DNA from 2 places in the Flintibacter sp. SJQ-8 genome. Region 2 is predicted to be linked to the other one. Evidence: predicted binding sites of a transcription regulator. Region 2 holds the regulator's gene; the other holds the start of a gene.
The links. The regulator NrdR, encoded in region 2, represses ribonucleotide reductase genes. The targets are predictions, from matches to a motif close to CACNANATNTNGTG.
Positions count from the first base shown of each region.

Region 1: a site for NrdR is predicted at 4,263-4,276, ahead of nrdD (anaerobic ribonucleoside-triphosphate reductase). Genes of this name have one in related genera too.

Region 1 covers NZ_JBPJWR010000004.1:490,600-499,066, forward strand. Annotated here, with positions in the region: gene ACSAMP_RS03365 (zinc-ribbon domain-containing protein) at 1-1,371, shown strand, start outside; gene ACSAMP_RS03370 (zinc-ribbon domain-containing protein) at 1,379-1,780, shown strand; gene nrdD (anaerobic ribonucleoside-triphosphate reductase) at 1,975-4,101, opposite strand; gene mnmA (tRNA 2-thiouridine(34) synthase MnmA) at 4,512-5,606, shown strand; gene ACSAMP_RS03385 (hypothetical protein) at 5,603-5,899, shown strand; gene ACSAMP_RS03390 (hypothetical protein) at 6,039-6,917, shown strand; gene metG (methionine--tRNA ligase) at 6,907-8,467, shown strand, end outside.
Region 2 covers NZ_JBPJWR010000016.1:290,865-299,331, reverse strand. Annotated here, with positions in the region: gene ACSAMP_RS12975 (alanine/glycine:cation symporter family protein) at 6-1,352, opposite strand; gene ACSAMP_RS12970 (hypothetical protein) at 1,466-1,759, opposite strand; gene nrdR (transcriptional regulator NrdR) at 1,801-2,256, opposite strand; gene purF (amidophosphoribosyltransferase) at 2,606-4,027, shown strand; gene ACSAMP_RS12955 (MarR family winged helix-turn-helix transcriptional regulator) at 4,172-4,609, shown strand; gene ACSAMP_RS12950 (MATE family efflux transporter) at 4,606-5,952, shown strand; gene ACSAMP_RS12945 (gamma-glutamyltransferase family protein) at 6,011-7,639, opposite strand; gene ACSAMP_RS12940 (TRAP transporter permease) at 7,757-8,467, opposite strand, start outside.

The sequences.
Region 1 (8,467 bases), on a different contig from region 2:
GTCATTTTGGAATGTCCCGAACTCGGGGAGTGGTGGGACAGCAGAAATGAGATTGGACCGGACAAGGTCACCAGAGGCTCCCACTATGAGGCTTACCTCACCTGTCCCGCCTGCCACCTGCACTTACGGAGGGATATTCATACATTCGTCAGCACGCACAGAGATGGCCGTCTCCTCCCCGTTGCCTGCCCTGTGTGCGGATATTCTTCCAAGGGTGACCCGGAAGATAATCTGCTGAAGGTCTGCCCCGAAATTGCAGACTGGTGGGACTACGAAGCCAATGCGCCCTTCCGCCCGGAGCAGTTTACGAAAGGTTCGCAGTTCATGGCTCACTTGAATTGCCCGGACTGCGGCATGGATTTGTACACCGGTATCCATTCCTTGCTGCATACAGATGAAAACGGCAATATTGTCATCTCTCACAAAGGCCGATGCCGGAAATATCGGGCAATGGAAAGTGAGAACAACCTTGTAGCCTGCTACCCGCAGGTGAAAACATGGTGGGATTACGAAGAAAACAACCCCCATCTTCCCGAGGAATATACTCTTTTTTCCGCCAAGCCGGCGCATTTTCAATGCCCATCCTGCGGAACCAAAACACATCGTCGCATTGTGGACGCATTCGTTCTGGATGAGCATGGTGTCCCGGTGTTATTCAAGTGTCCCTATTGTTCCGGCGCAAAGGCAACCCCCGGTGTCAACTCTCTGGCAGCTCTATATCCAGAGCTTGCAGCGGAATGTCTCTCTGCCGATGAACCGGAACGAATCTTGGCATCTTCTTCCTCCCGAATGAAATGGAAGTGCCCGGATTGCGGAGGGCAATGGTTTGACCTTGTGTCCAATCGGGTCAACGGAGCAGGGTGCCCGTATTGTGAGGATCGAAGAGCGCTAACCGGATATAACGATTTATCAACCGTAGACCCAGAGTTATCCCTGGAATGGTCTCCTAACAATGAGTTGGGCCCGGAAGAGGTTCGCAGAAGCAGTCCCGCTCCTGCTCTTTGGAACTGCCCCACATGTCATGGTGAGTATAGCTATATTATCGCCGCTCGTAAGGTTGGGGATGACGCTTGCCCGTATTGCAGGGGCAAGAAAATTCTGACAGGCTACAACGATCTAGTCACCGTGGACCCAGAGTTATCCCTGGAATGGTCCCCCAACAATGAGTTGAGCCCGGAGGAGGTTCGCAGAAGCAGTCCCGCTTCGGCTCTTTGGAACTGCCCCACATGCCATGGTGAGTATAGCTATATTATCGCCGCTCGTAAGGTTGGGGATGACGCTTGCCCGTATTGCAGGGGCAAGAAAATTCTGACAGGCTACAACGATCTAGTCACCGTGGACCCAGAAGTTATCCCTGGAATGGTCTCCTAACAATGAGTTGGGCCCGGAAGAGGTCCGCAGAAACAGTCCCGCTTCGGCTCTTTGGAACTGCCCCACATGCCATGGCGAATATAGTTCTATTATTGCCGTTCGCAAAGTTGGAGACGATTCCTGCCCCTATTGCAGTGAAAGAAAGCCATCCCAAGGCTATAACACACTACAGGCAAAGCATCCTGACCTGATTGCCAAAGAGTGGGCGGTCAACGAAAACACACTGATTGGTCTGGACCCTGACCGTATTCTTGATTCCAGTACCGAGCCAGCGTGGTGGAACTGTCCGCAGTGTCATCATCCCTATATCATGTCCCCAAAGAACCGGCTGCTGAAACTGAAGCGAGGTCACAATCCATGCACTTTCTGTAATGGAAGGCGCATCCCCAGTCCCCGCTTCATTCTATAGTAAAATGACACTTCCAGAACGCAGCAAAACAGACACCAGTTCAAATCTGGTGTCTGTTTTGTTCATTCCTTCGCAAGCTGGATTTTTCAGTTTACTCGGGAATAATGTTCATTTTTTGGTCAAATCCGAAAGAAAAAATTTTTCGGTTATAGTTGTTCGCGATCAAGTTGTCTCTTTACAGTTATAATTTAAACTTACAGATGCAGCACCCGCGCTTTGATCTCCTTGGTCTTGCCCACGTTCCAATAGTTTTCGCCCAGATAGCCGCAGGTGCGGCGGGTGACGTTCATCTTGGCCCGGTCCTTGTTGTGGCAGACGGGGCACTCCCACTGGTTGTCATCGTTGATGATGATCTCCCCGTCGAAGCCGCACACCTGGCAATAGTCGCTCTTGGTGTTGAACTCGGCGTACTGGATGTTGTCATAGATGAAGCGCACCACTTCTTTCAGCGCCTCCAGGTTGTGGCGCATGTTGGGGATCTCCACATAGGAGATGCACCCGCCGGTGGAGATCTTCTGGAACTGGGACTCGAAGGTGAACTTGTGGAAGGCGTCGATGTGCTCCCGCACGTCCACGTGATAACTGTTGGTATAATAACCCTTGTCGGTTACGTCGGGGATCGTGCCGAAGCGCTCCTTGTCGATGCGGGCGAAGCGGTAGCACAGGCTCTCCGCCGGGGTGCCGTACAGGGCAAAGCCGATGTTGGTCTTGGCCTTCCAGTCGTCGCAGGCCTTGCGCAGGCGGTTCATCACCTTCAGGGCAAATTCGGTCCCGCCGGGCTGGGTGTGGCTCACGCCGGTCATCAGCTTGGTCACCTCGTACAGACCGATATAGCCCAGGGAGATGGAGGAGTAGCCGCCGTAGAGCAGGGGCTTGATGGGCGCGCCCTTGGGCAGGCGGGCGATGGCACCATACTGCCAGTGGATGGGGGAGGAGTCGGACCGCACCTGCTTCAGGGCATTGTGGCGGCACATGAGGGCCTGATAGCACAGGTCCAGGCGCTCCTCCAGCAGGGACCAGAACTTGTCCATGTCCCCCCGGGCCAGGATGCCGATCTGGGGCAGGTTCAGGGAGACCACGCCCTGGTTGAAGCGGCCCTCGAACTTATAGTTGCCATTCTCATCCTTCCAGGGGGACAGGAAGGAGCGGCAGCCCATGGGGGAGAACACGTTGCCCTCGTAGTTCTCCCGCATCTTCTTGGCGGAGATATAGTCGGGGTACATCCGCTTGGCGGAGCACTTTACGGCAAGCTCGGTGATGTAGTCATACTTGCCGCCCTTCAGGCAGTTGTGCTCGTCCAGCACATACACCAGCTTGGGGAAGGCGGGGGTGATATAGGCCCCGGCCTCGTTCTTGATGCCCTCCAGGCGTTGGCGCAGCACCTCCTCCACGATCATGGCGTTCTCCTCCAGATAGGGGTCGTCCTCCTGAAGGTTCAGGAATAGGGTGACGAAGGGGGACTGGCCATTGGTGGTCATCAGGGTGTTGATCTGATACTGAATGGTCTGTACGCCGGACTTCAGCTCGTCCCGCACCCGGTCCTCCACCAGCCGCTCCAGCGTCTCCGCATCGGCATGACCGGCGCAGTCGGCCTCGATGTGGCGGCGGAACTTCTCCCGGCTGCGGCGGAGGTATTTGCCCAGGTGGCGCAGGTCCACCGACTGGCCGCCGTACTGGTTGGAGGCCACGCAGGCGATGATCTGGGTCATCACGGTGCAGGCCACCTGAAAGCTTTTGGGGGACTCGATCAGCTTGCCGTTCATCACGGTGCCGTTGTCCAGCATGTCCCCGATGTTGATGAGACAGCAGTTGAAGATGGGCTGGACGAAATAGTCCGCGTCGTGGAAGTGGATGGCTCCCTCGTCGTGGGCCTTGGAGATGAACTCGGGCAGCAGCAGGCGGCGGGTCAGGTCTCGGCTCACCTCACCGGCGATGTAGTCCCGCTGGGTGGCGGCGATCATGGTGTTCTTGTTGGAGTTCTCCTCGGCCAGCTCCTGGTTCTCGTTGCGCAGCAGAGACAGGATGGACTCGTCGGTGGTGTTGGCCTTGCGCACCAGGGCCCGGTTATAGCGATAGATGATATAGGTCTTGGCCAGGTGGAACTTGTTCTCCTCCACCAGCCCCTGCTCCACCTGGTCCTGGATGTCCTCCACCAGCATCCGGGGGCGCTTCAGGGCCTCGATGCGGTCGATCACCGCGTCGATGCGGTCACGGGGCAGCCGCTCCTCGGGGGCTACCTCTGCATTGGCCTTCTCTATGGCACGGACGATCTTGCTCCGGTCGTAATCGACGATCTTTCCATCTCGCTTGATGACTTTCACGGTGCGCACTCCTCTCAAATTCTCTCCTTGGTACAAAAAACACGCGCAAAGTACATGGAAAACGGCGGCAAGGCTGCCGCCGGGAAAATCTGTTGGGACCCACTTGGGGTACCGGAACTGAAGTATACCACGCTTTGCCTCGTTTGTAAATTGTGCGGGTCTACAATATCTTGTGTCCGTCCGCTGTATAAAAACCAAGCAATACAATATGTATTCGGAAAGGCTGTTTTCCTGCAAACGGTTGGGCCTGTGGGGTTTGGCGTGATTTTCCCGGTGGTTGCCGACGGAAAAAAAGTGTGATATACTGCAAAAAGTATTCTCAAGCGGTTGGGCAAAATGACCGTTATCCATTTTGATTTTCCTGATACTGGGCGTTATGTAACCCAGTGCTCCAGAGAGGGGGACGCAGCATGTGCGCAAAGGTGGCCGTTGCCATGAGCGGCGGCGTGGACAGCTCCACGGCGGCCTGGATCTTGAAACAGGCGGGCCACGACCTCATCGGCGTGACCATGAAGCTGTTTGACAACGGAGATGTGGGCGTGGAGGGGGAGAGCAGCTGCTGCTCCCTGGACGATGTGGAGGACGCCCGGGCGGTGGCCCGGCAGCTGGGCTTTCCTTTTTATGTGTTCAACTTCTCCCGCCAGTTCCATCACCAGGTGATGGACCGCTTCGCCTGCGCCTATGAGCGGGGAGAGACCCCCAACCCCTGCATCGACTGCAACCGATATCTCAAATTCGGTGCCCTGCTCCAGCGGGCGAAGGAGCTGGACCGGGACTATGTGGCCACGGGGCACTATGTCCGCCTAAGCTATGATCGAGGCAGCGGCCGGTGGCTGCTGCACAAGGCCCTCCACCCGGAGAAGGACCAGAGCTATGTGCTGTATAACCTGACCCAGGACCAGCTCAGCCACAGCCTGTTCCCCCTGGGCGGGCTGTCCAAGGACGAGATCCGGGCCATCGCCGCCCAGCAGGGACTCATCAACGCGAAAAAGCACGAGAGCCAGGACATCTGCTTCGTCCCCGACGGGGACTATGCCGCCTTTATCCGCCGCCACACGGGAAAGACCTATCCCCACGGGCCGTTTCTGGACCAGGAGGGCCACGTCCTGGGGGAGCACACGGGCATCGTGGGCTATACCGTGGGCCAGCGCCGGGGGCTGGGGGTGTCCTCTAACCACGGGCGGCTGTATGTCAAGCAGGTGCGGCCAGAGGACAACGCCGTGGTCCTGTCGGACAACGCGTCCCTGTTCTCTGATACCCTCACCGCCAGCGACGTGAACTGGATACCTTTTGACCAATTAAACGCCCCCCTGCGTCTCCGGGCCAAGATCCGCTACCGCATGGCCGAGCAGCCCTGCACCGTGGAGCAGATATCCCCGGACCGGGTGCAGGTGGTCTTTGACCAGCCCCAGCGGGCCGTTACCCCCGGCCAGGCCGTGGTCTTTTACGACGGCGACCTGGTGGTGGGCGGCGGCGTCATTGAACGAGAAGGAGCATCACTATGAGCAAATCGAAAAAGCGCCACAACAACTCCAGCGCCGCCGTCCGGGCCCGGGCCCGTGACAGCGCCCTGGCGGACAAACAGGTGCGGGACCGCGCCCGCATGGACCCGGTGGCCCGCAGCCTGCTGCTGGTGGACCTGGTCTTCCTGGCCGCCGGACAGATGCTGTATACCCACGGGATGCTGCCCGACTGGGCCTCCGGCGTGGTCAACATTCTTGGCATCATCATGCTCGTTGTCGCCGTGGCCCGCCAGTTCGGCGGCAAGAAGCACGAGGACAAGCTGCGCCACAAATAATAGCCCCCGAAAAAGCCGGGAAAATATCCGGGAAATGGGTTGGAAACCGGCCCGCCGCCTTGATTTTTTGCCCCGGGGGGTATATCATAAAAACAGCGTCTTAAAATCTGTACCAAAGAAAAAGGAGCGTTCACCGTTCATGGGAAAGAACGTATATCTGCCCGGGCTGGCCTTGCTTAGCGGCATCCTGGGGCTGGGACTGCGCCTGTGGCAGCGGCGGGTCAGCTTTGACCCGGAGACCCTGCTGTTCCCCGCCGGCGGCCCCGCCCCCGTCCTGCTGCTGGCCCTGACGGCGGTGGTGGCGGCGGTGCTGCTGCTGGCCCTGCGGCGGGAGGGTCCGCCGAACACGGCGGAGGAGGCCCTCCCCTGCCCCTCTGCCCTGTATATGACCCTGATGGCCGCCGGGGCCCTGCTCATGCTGGCCGGGGGCGCCCTCACCGCACAGGAGGGCTTTTACCAGCTGACGGTCTGGCGGGCCAACCTCGCGGCAGGGTCTGCCACCTATCCTGTCACCTATCCCATCGCCCTGCTGCTGTGCGCCCTGCTCAGCTTTCTGTCCGGCCCTGCCCTGCTGGTGCTGGGGCGGGAGGGCTATCGGGGGCCCATCACCACAAAGGCCGGTCCCTGGTCCCTGGTCCAGCCGGCGGCGGGCCTGGCCTGGCTGTTCGCCTTCCACTTAAACCACGGCACCGACCCGGTGCTCATGGACTATGGTCCCGCCCTGGCGGCGGTGGCTTTCCTGATGCTGGGCAGCTATGAGCTGGCCGCCCTGCGCTATGCCCACCCCCATCCCCGCCGGGGGCTGTTCTTCTGCCTGTTCGGCGTCTATCTGGGGCTGCTCAGCCTGGGGGACAGTCTGGACCTCTTCCGGCTGGCCCTGGCGGCGGCGTTTATCCTCAGCGATCTGGCCGGGGCCATGGCCCTGCTGAGCCATATGGGTCCGGTGCGCTCCGGAGGAGCGCGGCTGGCCCCCACGAAGGAAATTAACAACGAGGGAGATCACAACAATGGAGAATAAAAAGCGGTTTTATATCACCACCCCCATCTACTACCCCAGCGACAAGCTGCACATCGGCCACACCTACTGCACCGTGGCCACCGACGCCCTGGCCCGGTATAAGCGCCTGGCCGGTTACGACGTGATGTTCCTCACCGGCACCGACGAGCACGGCCAGAAGATCGAGAACAAGGCCAAGGAGGCGGGCATCACCCCCAAGGAGTTTGTGGACCGCATCGTGGAGGGCCCCCGGGGCGTGAAGGACCTGTGGAAGCTGATGAACATCAGCAACGACCGGTTCATCCGCACCACCGACGACTATCACGTCCAGTCCATCCAGCGCATCTTCAAAAAGATGTACGACAAGGGGGACATCTACAAGGGGACCTATAAGGGCAAATACTGCACCCCCTGCGAGTCCTTCTGGACGGAGAGCCAGTTGAAGGACGGCTGCTGTCCCGACTGTGGCCGCCCCGTCACCGACGCGGAGGAGGAGGCCTATTTCTTCCGCCTGTCCAAGTACGCCGATAAGGTCCAGGATCTGCTGGAGAACACCGACTTTCTGGAGCCCCGCAGCCGGGTGAACGAGATGGTAAACAACTTCATCAAGCCCGGCCTGGAGGACCTGTGCGTCTCCCGCACCAGCTTCACCTGGGGCATCCCCGTGGACTTTGACCCCAAGCACGTGGTCTATGTGTGGCTGGACGCCCTGTTCAACTACATCACCGCCCTGGGCTATCAGAACGACCGCTATCATGACTACCAGGCTTACTGGCCCGGCGTGAACATCGTGGGCAAGGAGATCGTCCGTTTCCACTCCATCATCTGGCCCGCCTTCTGCATGAGCCTGGACATCCCCCTGCCCAAGAAAGTTTTCGGCCACGGCTGGCTGCTGCTGGACGGCGGCAAGATGTCCAAGTCCAAGGGCAACGTGGTGGACCCCTATCTGCTGGCGGAGAAGTTCGGCGTGGACGCCCTGCGCTTCTTCCTGCTGCGCACCTTCCCCTTCGGCTCCGACGGCAACTTCTCCAACGAGCTGCTGATCCAGACCATCAACACCGACCTGGCCAACGACCTGGGCAACCTGCTCAGCCGCACCACCGCCATGGTGGGCAAATACTTCGGCGGCCAGCTCCCCGCCGGATGTAAGAGCTGGGAGAACCCCGAGAGCTTTGACACGGAGCTCATCTCCATGGCCTCCGCCCTGCGGGGCGTGTACGAGGGCCACATGGAGGCCTATGCCCCCCACAAGGCTCTGGACGAGGTGTTTAAGGTCATTGCCCGGGCCAATAAGTATATCGACGAGACCATGCCCTGGGCCCTGGCCAAGGATATGGAGGCCAACGGCGCTCGCCTGGCCCACGTGATGTATAACCTGCTGGAGACCACCCGCATCTGCGGCATCCTGCTGACCCCCTTCATGCCCGACAGCATGGCCAAGCTCTTCGCCCAGATCGGCGCGGAGCCTGCCGCCCAGACCTGGGACAGCGCCGCCGCCTGGGGCGGTCTGTCCGAGACCGCCACCGTCACCAAGGGCGAGAATCTGTTCCCCCGCGTGGACACGGAGAAGG
Region 2 (8,467 bases):
GGCCTTTAAAACCGCCAGGATATTTTTGTGCGCAGTTCCCCGAGTGCTGTCGGCGCCAGGACGATCAGCCCCACCAGGTTGGGCAGGGCCATCAGGGCGTTGCACAGGTCCACCAGTTCCCAAACCACGGCGTTTTCCCACACCGCCCCCAGGGGGATGCACAGGAGAAACAGGGCCCGGTAGAGGGGCAGCAGGCGGTCATCCCCGGTGAGATAGCGCAGGCACTGCTGGCCGTAATAGCTCCAGCCCAGAATAGAGGAGAAGGCGAACAGCAGCAGACACAGGGACACCGTCCAGCTTCCAGCCGGGCCAAGCACGGAGGAGAAGGCTGCGGCGGTGAGAGAGGTCCCGGTGAGGGCCTTCGGCGACCCCGGCTGCCACACGCCGCTGACCAGAATGACCAGAGCGGTGACGGAGCAGACCAGCAGGGTGGCCAGGGCCACCTCGAACATCCCCCAAAAGCCCTGGCGGACGGGACAGGCGTGGTCAGCGGCTCCGTGGGCCATGGCGGAGGGGCCTAAGCCCGCCTCGTTGGTGAATACCCCCCGGGCCACCCCATAGCGCAGGGCGGAGGCCACCGTCCAGCCCGCTCCGCCGCCCAGAGCGGCCCGGGGAGAGAGGGCACAGAGAAAAATCAGTTTCAGCGCTCCGGGCAGGGCCGTGGCCCGGCACAGCAGCACCCAGCCCCCGGCCCCCAGATAGAGCAGGGCCATGGCGGGGACCAGGGCAGAGGACACCCGGGCGATGCGCCCCACCCCGCCCATCAGGACCAGGGCGGCCAGGGCGGCGGTGACCAGTCCCGTAGCTAGCCGGGGGAGAGCGAAGCTGCTCTCTAATGCCTGGGCGATGGAGGAGGACTGGACCAGGTCGCCCCCGGCCAGGGTGGCGGGGAGACAGGCCAGGGTGAACCACAGGGCGGCCCCGTGCCAGCCCAAGCCGTCCCGGAGATAGAACATGGGCCCGCCCTGCATCCCGCCCCCGGGAGCGGGGCGCTGAAAGCGGACGGACAGCAGCTTCTCCCCAAAGCCGGTCATCATGCCCAGCCATGCGGACGCCCACATCCAGAACACCGCCCCCGGCCCGCCCAGGGTCAGGGCGGTGGCCACCCCGGCGATGGACCCCGTGCCCATGGTGGAGGCCAGAGCTGTGGCCAGGGACTGAAGAGGGGACAGGCCCCGTTTAGCGCCCTTCTCCCGGCGGAACAGCCCGCCCAAAGTGGCCCGCAGCCAGAGGGGCAGGCCGAACAGCTGAAAAAAGCCGGAGCCCAGGGAGTAAACAAGCCCCGTGAACAAAAACAGCCCCAGCAGCCAGGGGTTCCAAAGAGCGTCCGCCGCCCGACCAACCCAAGACACAGCCCTCACCTCCGCCCAAAAGCATATGCGGGCGGGGAGAAAAATAGGCCGGAGGGGAGAGAACATAAAAAAGCGCCAGCACCCAGGCTGACGCTTTCAAATTTGATGATTCGTTATTGGGGCGACTGGGGCGGAAGGACACACTCCTCAAAACGGGGAATGCCGTCTTCCAGGCTGACGTTGCAGCTTGCCCGAAAGGGAAACTGGGAGGGTCCATCCAGAACGAATGTGTCGAAGTTGTTTTGCGGGCGATGCTGATCGTCCACGCCCACAAAGCAATATACGCTGTCGGCGCTCTCGCCGTATATGGATATGGCATAATTCTTGTGGGCCAGGATGAAATCCCTGCCCAGCTTGTCGGCACAGGCGTCGATCCCGATTTTTTTTGCGGCTTCTTTGCTCAGCATATGCGCGGCCTCCTTTGCAGAAGAAAAAATCCCGGCGGCTTTTACTTATCCTCCAGCAGCTTATTCAGCTCGTCCAGGAAAGTGTTGATGTCTTTGAACTGGCGGTAGACGGAGGCGAAGCGGACGTAGGATACCTCGTCCACCTTTTTCAGCCGGTCCATGACCAGTTCGCCGATCTGGGCGGAGCGGACCTCCCGGTCCATTTGGCTTTGCAGGGTCTGCTCGATGTCGTTGACGATGGCCTCCAAGGTGGCATAGCTCACCGGGCGCTTTTCGCAGGCCCGGATCAGGCCGCCCAGCACCTTGTTCCGGTCAAAGCTCTGGCGGCTGCCGTCCTTTTTCACCACCATCAGGGGCAGGCTCTCCATGGTCTCGTAGGTGGTAAATCGCTTGTGACAGGCCAGACATTCCCGCCGGCGGCGGATGCTGGCGCCCTCGTCCGCGGGACGGGAGTCGATGACCTTGCTTTCAGGGTGGGCGCAGAAGGGACATCTCATGGAAATTACCTCCTAGGAGCGGTGAGTGAGACGGGATTTTACAGGAAACATTATGCCATGTTTTTCGGTTCCGGGCGAAGCCCGGGAGAAAAACGGCTTGAATAAATGGTAAAATAACTGCTAGCAGTTATTTTACCATAATTTTTTTCCGTTGGGTAGCCCTTTTTCCCGCCTTGTGAAAATCTCACAGAAAGATCCTGCAATGCCGGGGCGCATATCATCGGGTTTGCGCTCCGGTTTCCGTTGCGAAAACGGGAATATCGGGGGTATAATATTTTGTACGGACAACGACGCCTGGATAGGGGCGTCGTTGCGCTTTTTTGGCGCATAGGAGAAAGGAGCGGCGCAAATGGCAGACAGAGCAGAGACAGAACTGGAGTGGGACGGGCCGGACATGGGCCTGCACGAGGAGTGCGGCGTGTTCGGCGTCTATGACCCGGCGGGGGGCTGTGCCCAGACCACCTATTACGGGCTGTACGCCCTGCAGCACCGGGGACAGGAGGCTTGCGGCATCGCCACCATCAATGACCGGGAGCAGTCCTTTTATAAGGACGTGGGCCTGGTCAGCGAGGTGTTTGACAAGCAGACCCTCCAGCGGCTGAACGGGACCATGGCCGTGGGCCATGTGCGCTATGCCACCACCGGGGCCAGGGAGCGGGAGAACGCCCAGCCCCTGACCATCAAATATGTGAAGGGCACCCTGGCGGTGGTCCACAACGGAAACCTGGTAGGGGTGGACCAGCTGCGGCAGAAGTTTGAGTATCAGGGGGCCATTTTCCACACCACCAGCGATTCAGAGCTGATCGCCTATGCCATCGCCCAGGCCCGGCTGCGCTGCGGCAGCGTGGAGGAGGCGGTGTGCCAGGCGGCGTCTAAACTGCGGGGGGCCTTCTCTCTGCTGGTCATGTCGCCCCAAAAGCTCATCGCCTGCCGGGACCCCTGGGGCTTCCGCCCCCTGTGCATGGGCCGGAAGGGCCAGGCCATCCTGTTCGCCTCGGAGTCCTGCGCCATCGAGGCCGTGGGCGGCAGAGTGGAGCGGGAACTGGAGCCCGGCGAGGTGGTGGTGGTCCAGGACGGCCAGGTCCGGTCCATCCGGGACAACTGCCAGGGCAAGTCCCACATGTGTATCTTCGAGTACATCTATTTCGCCCGTCCCGACTCCATCATCGCCGGGCAGTCGGTCCACCAGGCCCGGGTGAACGCGGGCCGTCTGCTGGCCCGGCAGAATCCCGTCCCCGCCGACGTGGTGGTGGGGGTGCCCGACTCCGGCCTGGACGCCGCCCGGGGTTATGCCCTGGAGAGCGGCCTGCCCAACGTGATGGGCTTTGTGAAAAACCGCTATGTGGGCCGCACCTTCATCACCCCCGACCAGCAGAGCCGGGAGCAGGCGGTGCGCATCAAGCTGTCCGCCCTGCGCAGCGAGGTGGAGGGCAAGCGGGTGGTCATGGTGGACGACTCCATCGTCCGGGGCACCACTTGCAGCCAGATCATTGCCCTGCTGCGGGAGGCGGGAGCCACGGAGGTCCACATGCGGGTGTCCGCCCCGCCCTTCATCTCCCCCTGCTACTTCGGCACCGATATCCCGGACAAGGAGCGGCTCATCGCCTGCCACCACTCCATCGACGAGATCCGGGACATGACCGGAGCGGACAGCCTGGACTTTCTGTCCCTGGAGAACCTGCAAAAGCTGGCCCCCAACGCCCAGTGCGGTTTCTGCGAGGGCTGCTTCACCGAGCATTATCCCATCCCCGTGGACGGGACAGCGGAGTAATAGGAGTCATGCAGGACCAGACGCCCCGGAGGGAGGCAGGCCGCCGTGCCCGCGCCCGCCGGGGCGTTTTTCGCCTTGACGCGCTTAGATAATTAAGCTAATATAATGATATTATCTTAATTGTTTAGAGGGGGAAGTGGGACAATGGACCTGCGGCAGGCGTTGGACCGGTTTTATTACAGCACCGCCCTGTGCGATCTTCGGCTGATGAACCGGAAGTTTGTGGACGAGACCATCACCTATAACAGTCTCTTATATCTGGAGCTGATCTTCACCATGGAGGGCAGATGCACCGCCTCCCGGTTGGCGGATATGCTCCACGTGTCCCGCCCGGGAGTCACGTCGAAGGTAAACGAGCTCATCCGCCAGGGCCTGGTGACGAAGACTCCAGACCCGGAGGACGGGCGGCGGTATTTCCTGTCGGTGAACGAGGAGGCCGTCCCAAGGTATCAGGTCTATCGCCGCCAGGACGGGGAGGTCATCCGGCGCATCACCCAGCGCTTTTCCCCAGCGGAGGTGGCCCGGTTTTGCGAGATGCTGGACGTGATCGCTCAGATCAACTTTGAGGAGCTGGAGAAATGAGGGGGCGGACACTGACGGAGGGGCCCGTGCTCTCCGGTCTGCTGACCTTCTGCGGGCCGGTGCTGCTGGCGCTGATCCTCCAGGCCCTGTATGGGGCGGTGGACCTGTGGGCAGTGGGACGGTTCGGCACCACTGCGGACATCTCCGCCGTGTCTACCGGCAGCCAGACCATGCAGATGGTCATCGGCGGGATCACCGGCCTGTCCATGGGGGTCACGGTGCTGCTGGGCCGGGCCATGGGACGGGGGGACGACGACGGTGCGGCCCGGGCCGTTGGGGCCAGCCTGTGGGTGTTCGGCCTGCTGGGAGCGGCGCTGAGTCTGGTGATGGTGCTGGCCGCCGGACCCATCGCCAGGGGGATGAACGCCCCGGCGGAGGCGCTGGACCAGACGGCGGACTATATCCGCATCTGCGGCGGGGGCAGCCTGTGCATCGCGGCCTATAACCTGCTCAGCGCCATTTTTCGGGGCATGGGGGACGCCCGGTCACCCCTGGTGTTCGTAGCCATCGCCTGTGTAGTCAACGTGGCGGGGGACCTGGCGCTGATCCGGGGGCTTGGCCTGGGGGCTGCCGGGGCGGCCATGGCTACCGTGGCGGCCCAGGGAGTCAGCGTGGTGCTGTCCCTGGCCCTCATCCGCCGCCGGGGGCTGCCATTTGTCATACGCAGGACCCACCTCAGACCGGACGGCCGGACTGCGGGGAGCATCCTCCTGCTGGGCGCGCCCATCGCCTTGCAGGACGTGTGCAATGAGGCGTCTTATCTCATCCTCATCGGTCTGGTGAACGCCCTGGGGGTGACGGCCTCCGCCGGGGTGGGCATCGCTGAGAAGCTGGTGCTGTTCATTCTGCTTATCCCGGTGGCGTATATGCAGTCCATCTCGGCCTTTACGGCGCAGAACCTGGGGGCCGGACAGCCGGACCGGGCGAAAAAAGCCCTGTGGACGGGGATGGCCACCGCCGTGCTCCTGGGCGGACTTGCGGCCTGGGCCGCTTTTTTCCACGGGGAGGCCCTGTCCATGCTCTTCCTCCACGGAAAGGGCGGGGGACAGGGAGCGGTGGCGGCGGCCAGCTGGGAGTTTCTGCGGGCCACCTCTGTGGAGTGCCTGCTTTTGTCCGCCGCCTATTGCCTGACGGGCTATTTCAACGGCCTGGGCCGGACCCGGTTGGTCATGGTCCAAGGGCTGTGCTCCATCTTCCTGGTGAAGATCCCATATGCCTGGTGGGCCAGCCGCCAGGCGGAGCCGGAGCTGTTTCAGATCGGCCTGTCCACCGTGTGGGCGGCCCTGTTTTCCCTGGTGGTTTGCCTGATCTACTACCGGTGGAAGGGAAGAAAACTGTCATAAAAAGCGCCCGGAGAGCGGCTCTCCGGGCGCTTTGCGCTGTTTTGTGTTGACTGTAAGATCACCAGGCGGCCACCGCGCCGTCGCAGCGGGGCTCGGTCCCGGCGATGAGAGTGCCGTTTTCACACCGCCAGATGATCTGGCCCCGGCCCATGGCGATGCGGTCATCGATGATCTCCACCTCGTGGCCCATGGCGCGCAGCTGCTGGGCGATGTCCTCACCGGCCTCCCGCTCCAGCTGGAGCTTTTTCCCGCCGATCCACTGGATGCGGGGGGCATCCAGGGCCTCCTGCGGGTTCATGTGATAGTCCAGGGTGTTGATGATGACCTCCGCCTGGCCCTGGGGCTGCATAAAGGCCCCCATCACCCCGAAGAGGCCCACCGCCTGGCCGTCCTTCAGCAAAAAGCCGGGGATGATGGTGTGATAGGACTTTTTGCCCCCGGCCAGACAGTTGTCGCTGGCAGGGTCCAGGGAGAAATTGGCCCCCCGGTTCTGCAGGGAGATGGCCGTGCCGGGGATGGCCACGCCGGAGCCAAAGGTGGTGTAGTTGCTCTGGATGAAGGAGACCATGTTGCCCTGCTCGTCGGCGGTACACAGATAGATGGTGCCGCCGCAGCGGGGGTCCCCGGCCTTGGGCTCCAGGGCCTTGTCGGAAATGAGCGCCCGGCGGGCGGCCAGATAGCCGGGGCTGAGCAGCTGGTCCACCGTGGTCTTCATATACCGGGGGTCGGCCACATAGGTCTTGGTGTCGGCAAAGGCCAGCTTGATGGCCTCCATCACCTTGTGATAGTGCTCGGCGCTCTCCCGATTTTCCGGCATGGTCATCCCGTCCAGAATGCCCAGGGCCATGAGAACGGTGATGCCGTGGCCGTTGGGCGGGATCTCGCACACGGTATAGCCCCGATAGTTCTGGGTGATGGGCTCAACCCAGTCCGGGTAATAGTTCTCAAAGTCCTCCCGGCAGAAATAGCCCCCCGTCTTCTGGGAGAAGGCCACGATCTGCTCCATCAGTTTTCCCCGGTAATAGCTCTCGCAGCCGGTGGCGGCCAGCTCCTCTAACGTGTCGGCATAGTCGGGGAAGCGGAAGATATCTCCCGCAGCGTAGGGGGTGCCGTCTGGCTTCATAAAGCTCTTCCACCAGTATGCGTAGGGGGCGGGGTCGGTCTCCATGGCCTTGGCGATGCGGCGGTTGTCTTTGCTCCACTGGCGGGCCACGTTCACAGGCACGGGATAGCCCTCCCGGGCATAGGCGACGGCGGGGGCGAACAGCTCGGCCAGGGGCTTGGTGCCAAAGCGGCTGTTCAGGGCGGCCCAACCGGCGGGGGCGCCGGGGACCATGGTGGGCAGCCAGCCCTCCTTGGGCACCTGGTCAAAGCCCAGTTCCCGGACCTTATCGGCGGAGAGGGCCATGGGGGCCACGCCGCTGGCGTTTAAGCCGTAGAGCTTCTGATCTTTTTCAATCCACACCAGGGCGAAGCAGTCGGAGCCCAGGCCGTTGCCTGTGGGCTCCAGCAGGGGCATGGCGGCGGCCATGGCCACGGCGGCGTCCACGGCGTTGCCGCCGGACTTCATCACGTCCAGACCGATCTGGGCCCCCAGGGGGACAGAGGTACAGGCCACGGCCTTTTTGGCATAGACCACGTTGCGGCGGGAGGAGTAGCGATAAATAAGCGGGTCGAAGCGGGGCATACAGCAGTCATCCCTTCTGAAATTTGATTGATAGCTTCAGTATAGCAGAGAAGCAAAGTAAGGGCAAGAGAGACGAAAAAGGGAGCGCCGGGGCGCTCCCTTTTTCATGTGCGATCATCAGGCAGCGGACGGGGAGACGGGGGACTGGGGGTCCTTGTGCCGGGGCTGATAGACCAGCTTTTGATAGGCAATGATGATGGCCAGGATGGCGATGCCGCCGATGTCGGTGAGGGTCTTGCTGTCGATGAGCATCAGGGCGCCGGCCATAGAGGCGAAGCGCAGCAGCCAGTTCAGGTTGCCGAACAGGTGGCCCTCCACGGCGGCGGCGATCATCACCACGCCGATGCAGGAGCTGATGACCACCTGGGTGCCGCTGAGCCATGTCACGTTCTCCAGCAGCAGCTGGGGGTTATACATGAACATATAGGGGATGATGAATCCGGCCAGGGCCAATCGCACCGATTGCCAGCCTGTCTTCATGGGACTGCCGCCGGACAGACCCGCCGCAGCGAAGGAGGCCAGGGCCACAGGGGGGGTCAGGTTGGCGAACATGGCAAAGTAGAAGCAGAACAGGTGGGCGGCCAGCTCGGGCTGGCCCAGCTCCACCAGGGCGGGGGCGGCGATGGTGGCGGTGATCAGATAGGAGGGGATGGAGGGCAGGCCCATACCCAGGATCATGCAGGTGATCATGGTGAACACCAGGGTGAGCAGCACGCTCTCCTGGCCGATGCGGATGATGGCGTGGGCCACGTTCAGGGCGAAGCCGGTCATGCCGCACACGCCCACGATGATGCCCACGCAGGCGCAGGCGATGGCCACGGAGACGGT